Regions from separate parts of the Chryseobacterium tructae genome, predicted to be linked through region 1. Evidence: riboswitches for the same ligand, from Rfam matches in the RefSeq annotation. Region 1 holds a riboswitch; each other region holds the start of a gene.
What was found. A riboswitch is a leader RNA that binds a small molecule or an ion and turns the genes downstream of it on or off. The one in region 1 is predicted to bind S-adenosylmethionine.
Positions count from the first base shown of each region.

Region 2: linked by a shared signal. The riboswitch ahead of QWZ06_RS00390 (TonB-dependent receptor plug domain-containing protein) and the one ahead of QWZ06_RS23710 (alpha/beta fold hydrolase) in region 1 are both predicted to bind S-adenosylmethionine.
Region 3: linked by a shared signal. The riboswitch ahead of QWZ06_RS24580 (TonB-dependent receptor plug domain-containing protein) and the one ahead of QWZ06_RS23710 (alpha/beta fold hydrolase) in region 1 are both predicted to bind S-adenosylmethionine.

Region 1 is NZ_JAUFQR010000003.1:12,957-17,248, forward strand. It holds gene QWZ06_RS23705 (ACT domain-containing protein) at 1-745, opposite strand, end outside; gene QWZ06_RS23710 (alpha/beta fold hydrolase) at 749-1,687, opposite strand; SAM riboswitch class I at 1,750-1,857, opposite strand; partial or broken gene QWZ06_RS23715 (MGH1-like glycoside hydrolase domain-containing protein) at 2,046-4,292, shown strand, end outside.
Region 2 is NZ_JAUFQR010000001.1:76,119-80,410, reverse strand. It holds gene QWZ06_RS00390 (TonB-dependent receptor plug domain-containing protein) at 1-2,368, opposite strand, end outside; SAM riboswitch class I at 2,464-2,569, opposite strand; gene QWZ06_RS00385 (alpha-amylase family glycosyl hydrolase) at 2,662-4,292, opposite strand, start outside.
Region 3 is NZ_JAUFQR010000003.1:189,041-193,332, forward strand. It holds gene QWZ06_RS24570 (SusC/RagA family TonB-linked outer membrane protein) at 28-885, opposite strand; gene QWZ06_RS24575 (hypothetical protein) at 969-1,142, opposite strand; gene QWZ06_RS24580 (TonB-dependent receptor plug domain-containing protein) at 1,229-2,362, opposite strand; SAM riboswitch class I at 2,446-2,542, opposite strand; gene QWZ06_RS24585 (type II 3-dehydroquinate dehydratase) at 2,785-3,192, shown strand; gene pckA (phosphoenolpyruvate carboxykinase (ATP)) at 3,381-4,292, opposite strand, start outside.

The DNA.
Region 1 (4,292 bases):
TACTTGCTGTATTGTCTACCACAATCAGGTTCTCTAATTGATTTTCATTGGAGAAATTGATGAGTTCCTGAACATCTGAAGAATGTTCTGCCGTTAACACCTCATCAGACCAATTACTATCAAATCCTTTTTTATTGAATGCTATTTTCTTTGAATTGGCTACAGCAACAACTTTCAGATCTACTTTTTTACGTCTTTTAATTTCTTCCGAAGACTCAAGAACCTGTTCGATTAATGTTTTCCCTACATTTCCATGGCCAATAATAGCCAGATGAACGGTCTTCGGTTTTTTGAAGATCTCAGATTCTATAATGTTTCTGGTTTTTTCATCCTGTGAAGAAGTCACTACAATGTTCACTCTGTTTTCACCGGCAACCTGATTGAGCAGCAATGGGAAAACATTGTTTCTAGCCAATTCTGCAAAGACTTTATTGGAATCTTCTGCTACAAAACCAATCACAGAAACATTGTTGATGCTATATATTTGAGATACTTTTCCTGATTTTCTTTCTGCTTCAAACTCATCAATAAGACAAGCTACTGCTTTTTCAGCATCGTTTTCGTGAACTAAAATAGAAATTCCGTTTTCTATGGCTTGCTGAGAGATTACTCCCACACTGATACGCGCTAAAGTAAGCGCTTTAAAAATTCGTCCGTCAATTCCGATTTCTCCTAAGAAATCTTCTCCTTCAAATTTGACAATTGATCTGTTCTTCAAAAATTTTATTTCTTTAGCATTTTTCATTACTTATAAAATGTTTTTTATGATATTATTTAATTGTTGATATTCCATTAGGAAGGCATCATGCCCGTGTATAGATTGGATCTCGTGATAAGAGACATTCTCCTTTTTCTTTTTCAGATTCTCAAAACACATTCGGATTTCAGAAGCCGGGAAGAATAAATCTGTATCTACGGAGATCATGTGCATTCGTGCTTGTATGCTCTCCAGAGCTATTTCATCAGCATTGATATTCATCAGCAAATGATTCATCAGTTTGTACGCCTGTAAACTAAACCTTTCGTTTAGTGCATTGCCATGATAAACCAGCCAGTCTTCTGATTGTAAGCGTTGCTTTTCCTGATTGTATTTGTTTTGAAATCTGTCATTAAGTGATTCCGGAGTTCTATAACACAACATGGCGTGAATTCTAGCTTTTTGCAATGGTTCATCTTTATCATTCAATAAAAATTTCTGAACCAGACATTGTGCATGCAGCCAATCGTGTGTTCTATAATCACAGGCAATGGGAATAAAAATCTCGGCTAGCTTTGGTTGCTTTGCTAACATTTCCCATGCAATTCCTCCTCCAAGGGAGCCTCCAATAATGGCGTATAAATTTGTAATATGTAAAGCCTCTAATCCTTTCAGAAATATGTTCGCTATATCTGAAGGGGTGAAGTCTTCATAGTCTTCAATTAAAAAATGATCGTATCCGTTTCCGGGGATGTTGAAACACAGAACAGTATATTTGTCGGTATCAACGATCTGATTTTCGCCTACCAATTGTTTCCACCAGCCTTTTTCTCCGGATACGTTTGAATTTCCGGTAAGGGCATGGTTGATTAAAATGACAGGGGCTGTAAACAGGTCTTTCCCGAAAAGCTCATAGCTCAACGAGATATTGTATTCCTTTTGGGAATGAGTTTGATACGAAAGATTAATATAGTTTAGTTCTGTTTTCAATTCTATTATATATTTTAATACAATTGAAAATGCCACAGGAAATGGCTGAAAAGAACTTCAGTAAGTTATCTGTCCAAAATAATTTTGGTAGAACGTAGCACCTTCTTTGCTTGCGCAAAGGGTTGCTAAGGTTTCATAGGGTCTAATCCCTCAACCTTTCTTGATAACATTTTCAATATTTGAATGAACGAATGGTGCAAAGGTAGTTCTTTTCTTTTAAAATCAAAAAAAAATTAATTTAATATTTTAAAAAGCCCTTAAAGACAAGTATTTCAAGGGTATATTAATTATTCTTCAGACAAAAACAATTGGAATTATTTTGCAAAAAAGCTACCTTCGTATGGAAAAATGATGATATATGATCGCCGAAAAAGAAAGATTACAAGATACCAAATGGAAAAACTGGGGACCTTATGTAAGCAACCGGCAATGGGGAAATGTACGGGAAGACTATAGCCCGAACGGAAATGCATGGAACTACACCAATCATAATAATGCGGAAAGTTATACCTATCGCTGGGGTGAAGAAGGTATTGCTGGAATTTCTGATGTAAAGCAATTGTTCTGTTTTGCTCTTTCGTTTTGGAATAAAAGAGACAAAATCGTTAAAGAGCGTTTCTTTGGTCTGAGCAACCCTCAGGGAAACCATGGTGAAGACATCAAGGAAATTTTCTATTATCTGGATAACACTCCTACTCATAGCTATATGAAGATGGTCTATAAATATCCGATTAATGAATTCCCTTATGATGAACTTGTTGCTGAAAACGGAAGACGCAGCAAACAGGAACCGGAATATGAGATCTTTGATACCGGAATATTTGATAATGATGCTTATTTTGATATTTTCATTGAATATTGTAAAGCAGATCACAATGATATTCTGGTAAGGGTTACGGTTTGCAACCGAAGCCAACAAGATGCTCCGATAGTAGTAGCACCAACAGCCTGGTTCAGAAACAACTGGAAATGGGGTTATAATACCTATAAAGGAGAAATGAATGCCTCCGATGACGGAAGTATTACTATTGGACACGACAGTATTTCCATCAAAAAGTTTTATTCAAGAAATGGAAATGCCCAAAGCGTATTCTGCGAAAATGAAACCAATACTCCAAAGCTGTATGGAGCACCACAGGCAGAAATACTTATTTTAAAGATGGGATCAATGATTTTATCGTCCATCATAGTAACACCGTAAACCCTGAAAAAAGAGGAAGCAAAGCTTCTTTTCTAATTGACGAACTCATTGGAGCCGGACAATCTCAGGTCTTTGAATTCAGACTATGTCCTGAGGAAAGTGATGAGCCTTTTGAAAATTTTGATAAAATCTTTGAAATCAGACAATCTGAAGCCGAAGAGTTCTATCATGAAATTCAGAATGATACCACCAATGAAGACGAAAGGAATGTGCAAAGACAGGCCTTCGCAGGCCTTCTATGGAATAAACAATTTTATCACTATAATATCGGGAAATGGCTGAAAGGAGATCCTAATTTTGAAGCTCCAAGAAACTTTAATGACTATGTAAGGAATACCGAATGGAATCATCTTCACAATAAGGATATTATTTCTATGCCTGATAAGTGGGAGTACCCTTGGTATGCAACCTGGGATCTTGCTTTTCATTGTGTACCTTTATCTATTATTGATGCAGAATTTGCTAAAGGGCAGCTTTTACTTCTTACCAAAGAGTGGTATATGCATCCTAATGGACAGCTTCCCGCCTATGAATGGAATATGAGTGATGTGAATCCACCTGTACATGCATGGTCATGCTTCAGGGTTTTTAAAATTGATGAAAAAAACAATGGAAAACCGGATTTATTATTCCTTGAAAAGGTATTCCAAAAGCTGTTGCTCAACTTCACCTGGTGGGTAAATCGAAAGGATAAGAACGGAAAAAATATCTTTGGTGGTGGTTTTCTTGGGCTTGATAACATTGGAGCTTTTGACCGGAATATGGAGCTAAAAGAGGGACAGCATCTCGAGCAGGCAGACGGGACAAGCTGGATGGCGATGTATGCTTTAAATATGATGCGAATCGCTATGGAACTCGCTCAGTATTATCAGGTGTATGAAGATATGGCGATTAAGTTCTTCGAACATTATCTTTATATCGCAGAAGCTATGGAAAACCTGGGCGAAGGTACCAAAGGGCTATGGAATGAAGAAGACGGATTCTTCTATGATGTTCTTCAGCTTGGAAACGGAGATAGTGTTTCTTTACGATTGAGAAGTATTGTCGGGTTAATTCCTTTATTTGCTGTAGAAATTGTAGATCATCGCCTTCTGGAAAAGATGCCCAACTTCAAAACCAGAATGGAATGGATCTTAAAAAATAAACCTGAACTTACTAAACTTGTTTCTCATTGGGATGAGGAAGGCCAGGGAAGAAAGCATCTGATGAGTATTCTCCGCAAGAACAGACTGACAAAGGTATTAACGAGAATGCTTGATGAAAAGGAATTTTTAAGTTCTTATGGTATCCGGGCAATGTCTAAAGTATATGAGGAAAATCCGTTTGTATTCTCTGTTCATGGCAATGAAAATATGGTGTATTATACTCCTGCAGAAAGTGATAGCAGAATGTTTGGCGGAAACA
Region 2 (4,292 bases), on a different contig from region 1:
CATAATATGAATTCTTATAAATCTGAAGATCCGGGAAAACATCCAATACATTGTTGGCTCCTACCGTAAAATTGATGTTTTTTGTAATATCATACCCTACACTAATGTCTGTTATTACTTTTGGTGAAAATTTCTGGACTTCTCCAAAAGGATACCCATCTCTTATCACTTGGCCAAAATAGGTATTTCTCACGAGAAAATTGAATTTCCCTATTCCATAAGTTAGTCCCAATGAAGCTTTTGTTTTAGGTGATAAAGTTTCAATAATATTGATCTGATCGGGGCCAAAGAATTCATTCTGAGGAGTTCCCAGGTTTTCCGGAAAGTGAAAATTTGTGATTTTAGTTTCGGTATAATTTCCAGCCAGATTGACATTCAAGTTTCCGCCAGCCAGCTTCCAATCATAGGAAACTACTACATCTACTCCTTTTGTTTCAGTATCAATGGCGTTGGCAAAGAATCTACCGCTCTGCACTGCATTTCCTTCTCCAACCACTGAAACATCAGATAGTCTGGCATCTGTGATGTTGCTGGTAATAACAATTCTGTCTTTAACTTTAATAATATATCCATCAACAGTAATAAAAAGTCCTTTAGCAGGCTGTAAGGTGAATCCAGCACTTCCATTAACGGATGTTTCCTGTTTTAATTTATCAAATCCGAGAACCTGTGCGGCCTGACTGTCATTATTAAAAATTCCTTTCCTTACAATTCCCTCCCCTGAAGTAGAAATATCCGCAAAAGAGTTATTAAAATACTGCTGCTGAAGCGATGGTGCCCTGAATCCTGTTCCTACGGCTGCTCTTACTGCATAATTTTTCACAAACTCATATCTCACTGCCAATTTTCCGTTAAGGGTACTTCCAAAATCTGAATAGTTTTCAAATCTGGCAGCAGCATCAATATTCAATTTTTTAGCCAGATCATAAGAAACATCAACATAAACAGCTGTTGAGTGCCTGTCTTTTTTCAAAGCATTATCCGGTGAAAAACCAATAAAGGATTGTGAACCTCCTGCACCGATCACTTTAGAATCTTTTGTGGCAACATTTCCATTTACATCATATTGGGTATAAGATGCCTGATCTCCTGCTTTAATCTGATATTGTTCAAATCTGAATTCTCCCCCGAACGCAACATTGAAGTTCTTTATCTTTTTTGAAACATCAAGATTCACCGTATTCTGCAAAAAACTATGTGCCCCAGCATAAAAACGGGTGGGTGACTTTATCCCCAAAGAAGCATTATTGGTATTGCTTACGTTATAATTGAAGGTATTGCTTCCAAAGGTATTACTCAGATCCACCAGCCAGTCATTGACATTATATTTTGCCCCAACAGCGTAAGAGATATCATAAATCTGAGAATTCAGGATTGCCTGAAAACCATTAGGATATATTTCTTTAACAATATTAAAACCCTCATTGGGAAGTCTTCTGAAGCCATATCCTTTCCCTTCCTTAATACTGAACCCTCCAAAGGAATAGAATTTAAAGTTATCATTCAGGGGATATTCTGAATTGAAAAACAATTGTCCCTGTCTGATCTGAGCATCTCCGATCTGGAAATTAAAATCGTCTCTTGTCAATCCTCTTTTCCTAAGCTCATCATCATCATTTTGTCTTGCAACAGCAGGATTATCTGCAAATTCATAAGCAAAGTTATTTCCAAAAATATCAAGATCATGATTTTGGGTTCTCGTTGTTTTTCCTCTGTGGCTTAATTGCAATGAAAGATTGATAAATCCGTCACTTTTCCCTAAAGAAGTTCCGTAATTTACTCCTGCCTGATAGGTATCACCATCATTTCTTCCACTTAATCCATAGGTTAAACTTGCTGAAGCACCTGCATTCTTTTTTAGAATAATATTAATGACGCCGGCAATGGCATCTGAACCATATTGAGCTGCTGCACCATCTCTTAACACTTCAATCTTTTCAATGGCAATAACAGGAATCGTACTTAAATCTGTTCCTACAGATCCATTCCCGACGGTATTCTGATAATTTACCAGTGAGGTTGTATGCCTTCTTTTCCCGTTAAGCAATACCAGCACCTGATCTGGTCCCATTCCTCGTAATGTTACAGGATCAATATGTTCTGTCCCATCAGAAGCAGATTGTCTTACTGAATTAAATGAAGGAATCACATAATTAAGGAGATCCTGAGCCGTCATTTGTGGAGATGACCTCTGAACTTTATCAATATTAATTACATCTACAGGAACTGGGGTCTCCAGTTTTGTTCTTTTGACGTTACGGTTTCCGACGATGATAATGTCTTCGATTTGTTTTCCTTTTTCTTCCTGCTCCTGGGCAGCAACCAAAATTGTCCCTAGCAGTAATACTGCTGTGCTTAATTTTTTCATCTTTGTTCTTGCCAATTAATAATATTCTTCCGCAGGTTATTCTGCAGCAATACAAGACTTCAAGAAAATGGAATTCATATAAGAAATATTGACTTCACTTATCTCCCCTTTCGGGTTGGAATTAGCACCTTTACATTTCTGGAATCATGTAGGTTGCTAAGGTTTCATTGGGCCAAATCCCTCCACCTTTCTTGATAAATCTAGTGCAAAGGTAGACTAATTTTTCAAATCTGCAAAAAACACTCATTCCCCTTAAGAAAAAAAGGGCAAATCTATTGATTTGCCCTTTGTATTTATTTTACGATCATCTTTTGAACCGCCATTCCGGTTTCTGATTTCAGATGAACCAGATAAGTTCCCGGTGGATAATTGATCTTTCGTTCAAAAATACCATTCTCTTTATCCAGCTTGAATGTATCCAGTTTTTTACCACTGATGTCGAAGATGGTAATTTCTCCATTTTTAGCTTTGTTAAAAATTAATTGTACAGAACCATTTTTTATCGGATTATCGGCAATCTGAAGAGATAATTTGTTAACAGCATTTACATCAGAGGTTGACAGAGCTCCGGCATAGTTACCAAAGATCCTGAATTCTCCTGGCTGCAAAGTAATAGGAGCTGTAGTAGAGCTAAAATTTGAAATGGTATCATCCATCAGGTTTTTCCATTGCCCGACATAAGGGAAATAAGGCACAACATTTTGTACAGAGGTGGAATAATTAGCAAGAACTACCACATTTTTCATGCCATTGATAGTGCTGTCATATACATAAATCCTTGTAATCAATCCATTAGGATCATTCGCAAGATTATTTGATTCTATACTATAGGTCTTGGATTTAAATACCGGATTTGTATTTCTGATATCAATAATTTTGGCCCAAGTATCATAAACAGCCTTTCTATTCACATCAGTATCATATCCTAATGTGAAAGCTATAGGTTTTTCATCTGTTCTGCATCCGTTGTTTATGCTTCCATCTGCACATCTGTTGATACTGAATTCATAACCCAACTCTCCAAACTGCCAGATCATTTTCGGCCCAGGAATGGTAAAGAAGGTAGCTCCAAAAGTTTTCATTCTTTCTAAAGCTGTATTCAGGTTTTTAACGCTATAATTACCGTTAACTGCTCCATAGGCAAGATTTTTAAACATCAACCTTTCTTCATCATGGCTTTCACCATATCCTATAGCATGCCTATTGGTAAAACCATGAAGACTATGATTCATACGATCGTAGTTGCTATTTTCACTATAGCCCATCGTATTTTGATTATAAGGCTCAGTCTGTTTGTTCCATAGCATCACTCCTTTCCCTTCTGCCACTCTATAATTAGCCCATTCTTGTTCTTCAGCATCGGTTCCCAGATGTTCAAATATCATATACGAATTCGGATCAAATGCCCATTGTCTGTCTGCATAGTTCTTCATAATATTCACTCTGTCCTGCTGATAGGCATTGGTACAGTTTTCATCATTTTCAGAACAGTTCTGAGTGAACCCTTTCGTCAAATCCCAACGGAATCCGTCAATATGATATTCTGTCAGCCACTGCTGAAGACACCTTTCAACGTAATATTGCGTTGAAGGACTTGTATGGTTAAAATCGTTGAACACATTATAGGAATGCTTAGGAACCTGATTGAAGTAAGGATTATCTGGAGCCACATCACCGTAACCATCTCCATCTGGATCTATATTCCAAAGTCTCACTAAAGGAGAACGTCCGGTCGCATGATTAAAGGCTACATCCAGAATAACTGCGATTCCGTTCTGATGGCAGAGATCAACAAATTCTTTGAATTTTTCAGGAGTTCCATATGCTTTATCTAAGGCATAATGAAAAGATGTATTGTATCCCCACGAAAGATTACCATCAAACTCCATGATAGGCAATAATTCAATGGCATTGATCTTTAGGT
Region 3 (4,292 bases), 180 kb from region 1:
TCCATAATGGCTTTCCGTTGCTTGGGTCTACCCCTGCCCATTCCTGAATGTAAAAAAATCATAAACAGAACCTCCTACATTCAATTGCTTAGTCGTTCCAATCACAAGTGGCCCGTTAGGTAATTTTGTGATTTTATTATTTAAAGTACTTAGGTTAACATCGACATTCCATTGGAAATCTTCCGTTTTAATAGGTGTAGTAAACAATGAAAATTCAAAACCAGTATTCTTTATGGTTCCTACATTGGCCGGATAGTCACTAATTCCTAAGGACGGAGCCACCGGTACGTTAAACAACAGGTTTTTACTTTTTCTTTCAAAATACTCTACATTACCTTTAATCCTGTTATTAAGAATCGCAAACTCCAACCCTACATTCAGGTTAAGGTTCGTTTCCCATATCAGATTAGGAGTACCTACTTTTTCTAATGTTTTTCCGGGTTCACCAGCAAGCGGTGAATCTTTATATAATTCCTGGTAAGCATAATAAAGAGCTGAACCATTTGGCTTTTGTAATTTGTCATTTCCTTGTCCACCATAACTTGCACGCAACGTCAATAGATTAAAGAAATTCAGGTTTTTAACAAACTCTTCGTTTGAAAGTTTCCAAGATCCGCCGACAGACCAAAATGTTCCCCATCTGTTATTTTTTGAAAATCTTGAAGAGCTATCTGCTCTTGTTGATGCGGATAAGAAGTATTTATTATCAAAGTCATATTCCACTTTTCCAAGGAAACTTAATAAGCTTAACTTATCACTGTTTCCTCCGAAATCTACCAATAAAGAAGCGGCATCAGGTTCATAGTAATTAGGCAATGAAAACCCTTGTCTGCTTCCAGAAATAATCTGGTAGTCATATTTGTAAAATTCATGTCCACCTAACACATTAATATGGTGCCTGCCAAACCTCTTATCATAGGTAAGAATATTACTGGTGGTATAGGAAAGCGTTCTGCTATTGGTCTTTCTTACAGATCCTCCGGTCTCTTTCCTTGGCCAAGAAGCGGATTCGTATAATAATGTTCATTATAGTTCACCAAATCAACAGAAAAGCTTGATCTAAATTTCAATTCCGGAAGGAATGTTAATTCCATAAAACCTTTTCCTGAAAAGTTATCAATCTTATTTTCATTCTTATCCAATGGTAAGCTTGCCGCTAAATTCTGATTCTGAAGTGCTGCCGTAGGTCTGTATCTCCCAAAATCATATACTTTGTTTCCGTCAGCGTCTAATACGTAAGAACCGTCAGGATTTCTTTCAAGTATGGATAGAAAGATGGAATCGCTCTCGCAGCCTGAATAATATTGCTTGCCTTAGAATCTGAAGAACTCGGAGCCTGCTGAATACTGTTGGTATAACTTAGGTTCACCCCAACATTCAGCCACTTTTTAACTTCTGAATTAATCTTTAACCTTGTATTATATCTTTTAAACCCTGACTCAATCGCCATTCCTTTATCGTCCAAATATCCTAATGAAAAGAAATAATTGCTTTTCTCACTTCCACCACTGATATCAAGATCTACCTGATTTCTGGAAGCCACTCTTTGTAAAACATCTCTCCAGTCATCATTCCATAAAGCTCTTGCTCCCGGTAATAACTTTCCGTCAGTGCCTATTGGTTTTGGATAATTAGCTCCATAAGGATTAATCCCTAAATTAGAAATAATATTATCCGTCGCCATCTGCGCTGCCTGCTGAGCTGAAATTGAACCAGACTGATATCCGTTTCTCATTGCCTCCCAGTATAATTGGAAATACTGATCAGTATTTACTTGTTCATAGTCTTTTACTGCTCTGCCTGAGAATCCCTGACTTATATTAAAGTTGACTCTTGCTTCACCTTTTTTACCAGACTTTGTAGTAACGATAATAATTCCGTTTGCCCCTCTTGAACCATACAAAGCACTTGCAGTGGCATCTTTTAGTACACTGATGGATTCTATATCATTAGGACTGATTCCATTGATATTTCCATCAAAAGGAATTCCATCTACAACATATAGAGGTTCACTGGAAGCACTTACCGAGCCTACTCCTCTGATTCGGATGGTAGCGGTAGCTCCAGGCTGCCCTGAAGCACCCGTAACCTGAATTCCGGGAACTTGTCCTTCTAATGCTTTCGTAACATTGGTTACGGGTCTGTTATTGATTTTATCGCTGGAAATTGTTGCTACTGATCCGGTATAGCTGTTTCTTTTTGCCTTTCCATAGGCTACTACAACCACTTCATCAATTTCTTTTTCTCTAAGAGTATCTTTTTTAGGTTTGGAATTCTGTCCGTTTACACTTACCACCCCTAGAAAAAAGGCAGCAACTGACGGAATCCAAATTTTAGAATTGAATAAATTTTTACTAATCATAATCAATTTTGTTTACCATATATTAAAATTTTGCCCTTTACCGAAAAGTCAGCAAAGGGCATCGATAAATACGATAAACCAAATGCTTATTTTTCCTTTAAAGGCTGAATGTAACACCTTACACAATGCAGGTTGTCAAGACTTCGTAGGGTCAGTTCCCTCCATCTTTCTTTATAAGCCGATCGAAATATGGTTGCAAAGCTATAAACTTTTAGTCTATAAAACAAGTAGACTTATAGATTTTCATGATAATTTTTCAAAAATTAACATAAGTTTTTATTAAAACCCTCCACAAAAAGGAATTATAACGATTATCATTTTATTAAACATGACAAATATCATTATCAATACTATAATTACAAAAACACAAGAGATTCTAAAGTTTTTAACCTTTAATTGAAAAAACTTTTTAATTTTATAGAATGAAAGTTTTGATTATAAATGGGCCAAACCTAAATCTTTTAGGAACCCGGGAACCTGAGATCTACGGAAATATTTCTATGGAAACATATCTGGAAAACTTAAAATCTGAGTTTCACACTCATGAATTAAGTTATTATCAATCCAATATTGAAGGCGAACTGATCAACAGGCTTCAGGAAGATGATTTTGATGCTGTTGTAATTAATCCAGGGGCTTTTACCCATTATTCTTATGCGATCGCTGACTGTCTGAAGAATATTAGAAAGCCAAAAATAGAAGTTCATATCAGCAATATTTATAAAAGGGAGGAATTCAGACAGAAATCCGTTACAGCAGCCAATACCGATGCCGTTTTATCCGGATTTGGGATGGATGGATACAGATTGGCAATCCTGAGTTTGAAATAATCAAATCATGAATCTTCAGATTTTATAATATATAAATATTTTGCTCGCAGATTTAGCAGATTACGCAGATCTTATTTTTATAGGGTTTCATATTTTTCCCCAAACATCTGTAAAATCAGCTTAATCAGCGAGAGTAAAAATAAAAAAGCCTCATCAATGATGAGGCTTTCTATTTGTACTTTATCTGATTAGATAGTTTGCTCTTGCAATTGAGGTCCTGAAGGGATTAGTCTCTTCCCTTCTTCAGTACCGCAATACTGTTCGAAGTTTTTGATATATCTTGAAGCAAGATCTTTTGCTTTTTCTTCCCATTCTGAAGTATTTTCGTACGTATCTCTAGGATCAAGGATACCTGTAGAAACGTTTGGAAGTTCAGTAGGAATCTCAAGGTTCATGATTGGAACCTGAGTTTTAGGAGCGTTATCGATAGATCCGTCAATGATTGCATCAATGATTGCTCTTGTATCTTTTAGAGAAATTCTCTTACCAGTACCATTCCATCCTGTATTTACTAAATAAGCTTTAGCTCCGTGTTCTTTCATTTTTCCGATCAATGTTTTAGAATACATTGTTGGGTGTAATGTAAGGAACGCTTCTCCAAATGCCGGAGAGAAAGATGGCTGAGGTTCAGTAATTCCTCTTTCAGTCCCTGCTAATTTAGAAGTATAACCGCAAAGGAAGTGGTATTGAGCCTGATCTTCGTTCAGGATAGAAACCGGAGGAAGTACTCCGAATGCATCTGCTGAAAGATAAACGATTTTCTTCGCATGACCAGCCTTAGATGGTAATACAATTTTGTTGATATGATAGATTGGATAAGAAACTCTTGTGTTTTCAGTGATAGACCCGTCAGTATAATCTGCTTGTCCATTGTTCACTACAACGTTTTCAAGAAGTGCATCTCTTTTGATCGCTCTGAAGATATCCGGTTCTTTTTCTTCTGATAGGTCGATTACTTTAGCGTAGCATCCTCCTTCATAGTTGAATACTCCGTTATTATCCCATCCGTGCTCGTCATCACCGATAAGGTACCTTTTCGGATCTGCTGACAACGTAGTTTTTCCTGTTCCTGAAAGACCAAAGAATAAAGCTACATCACC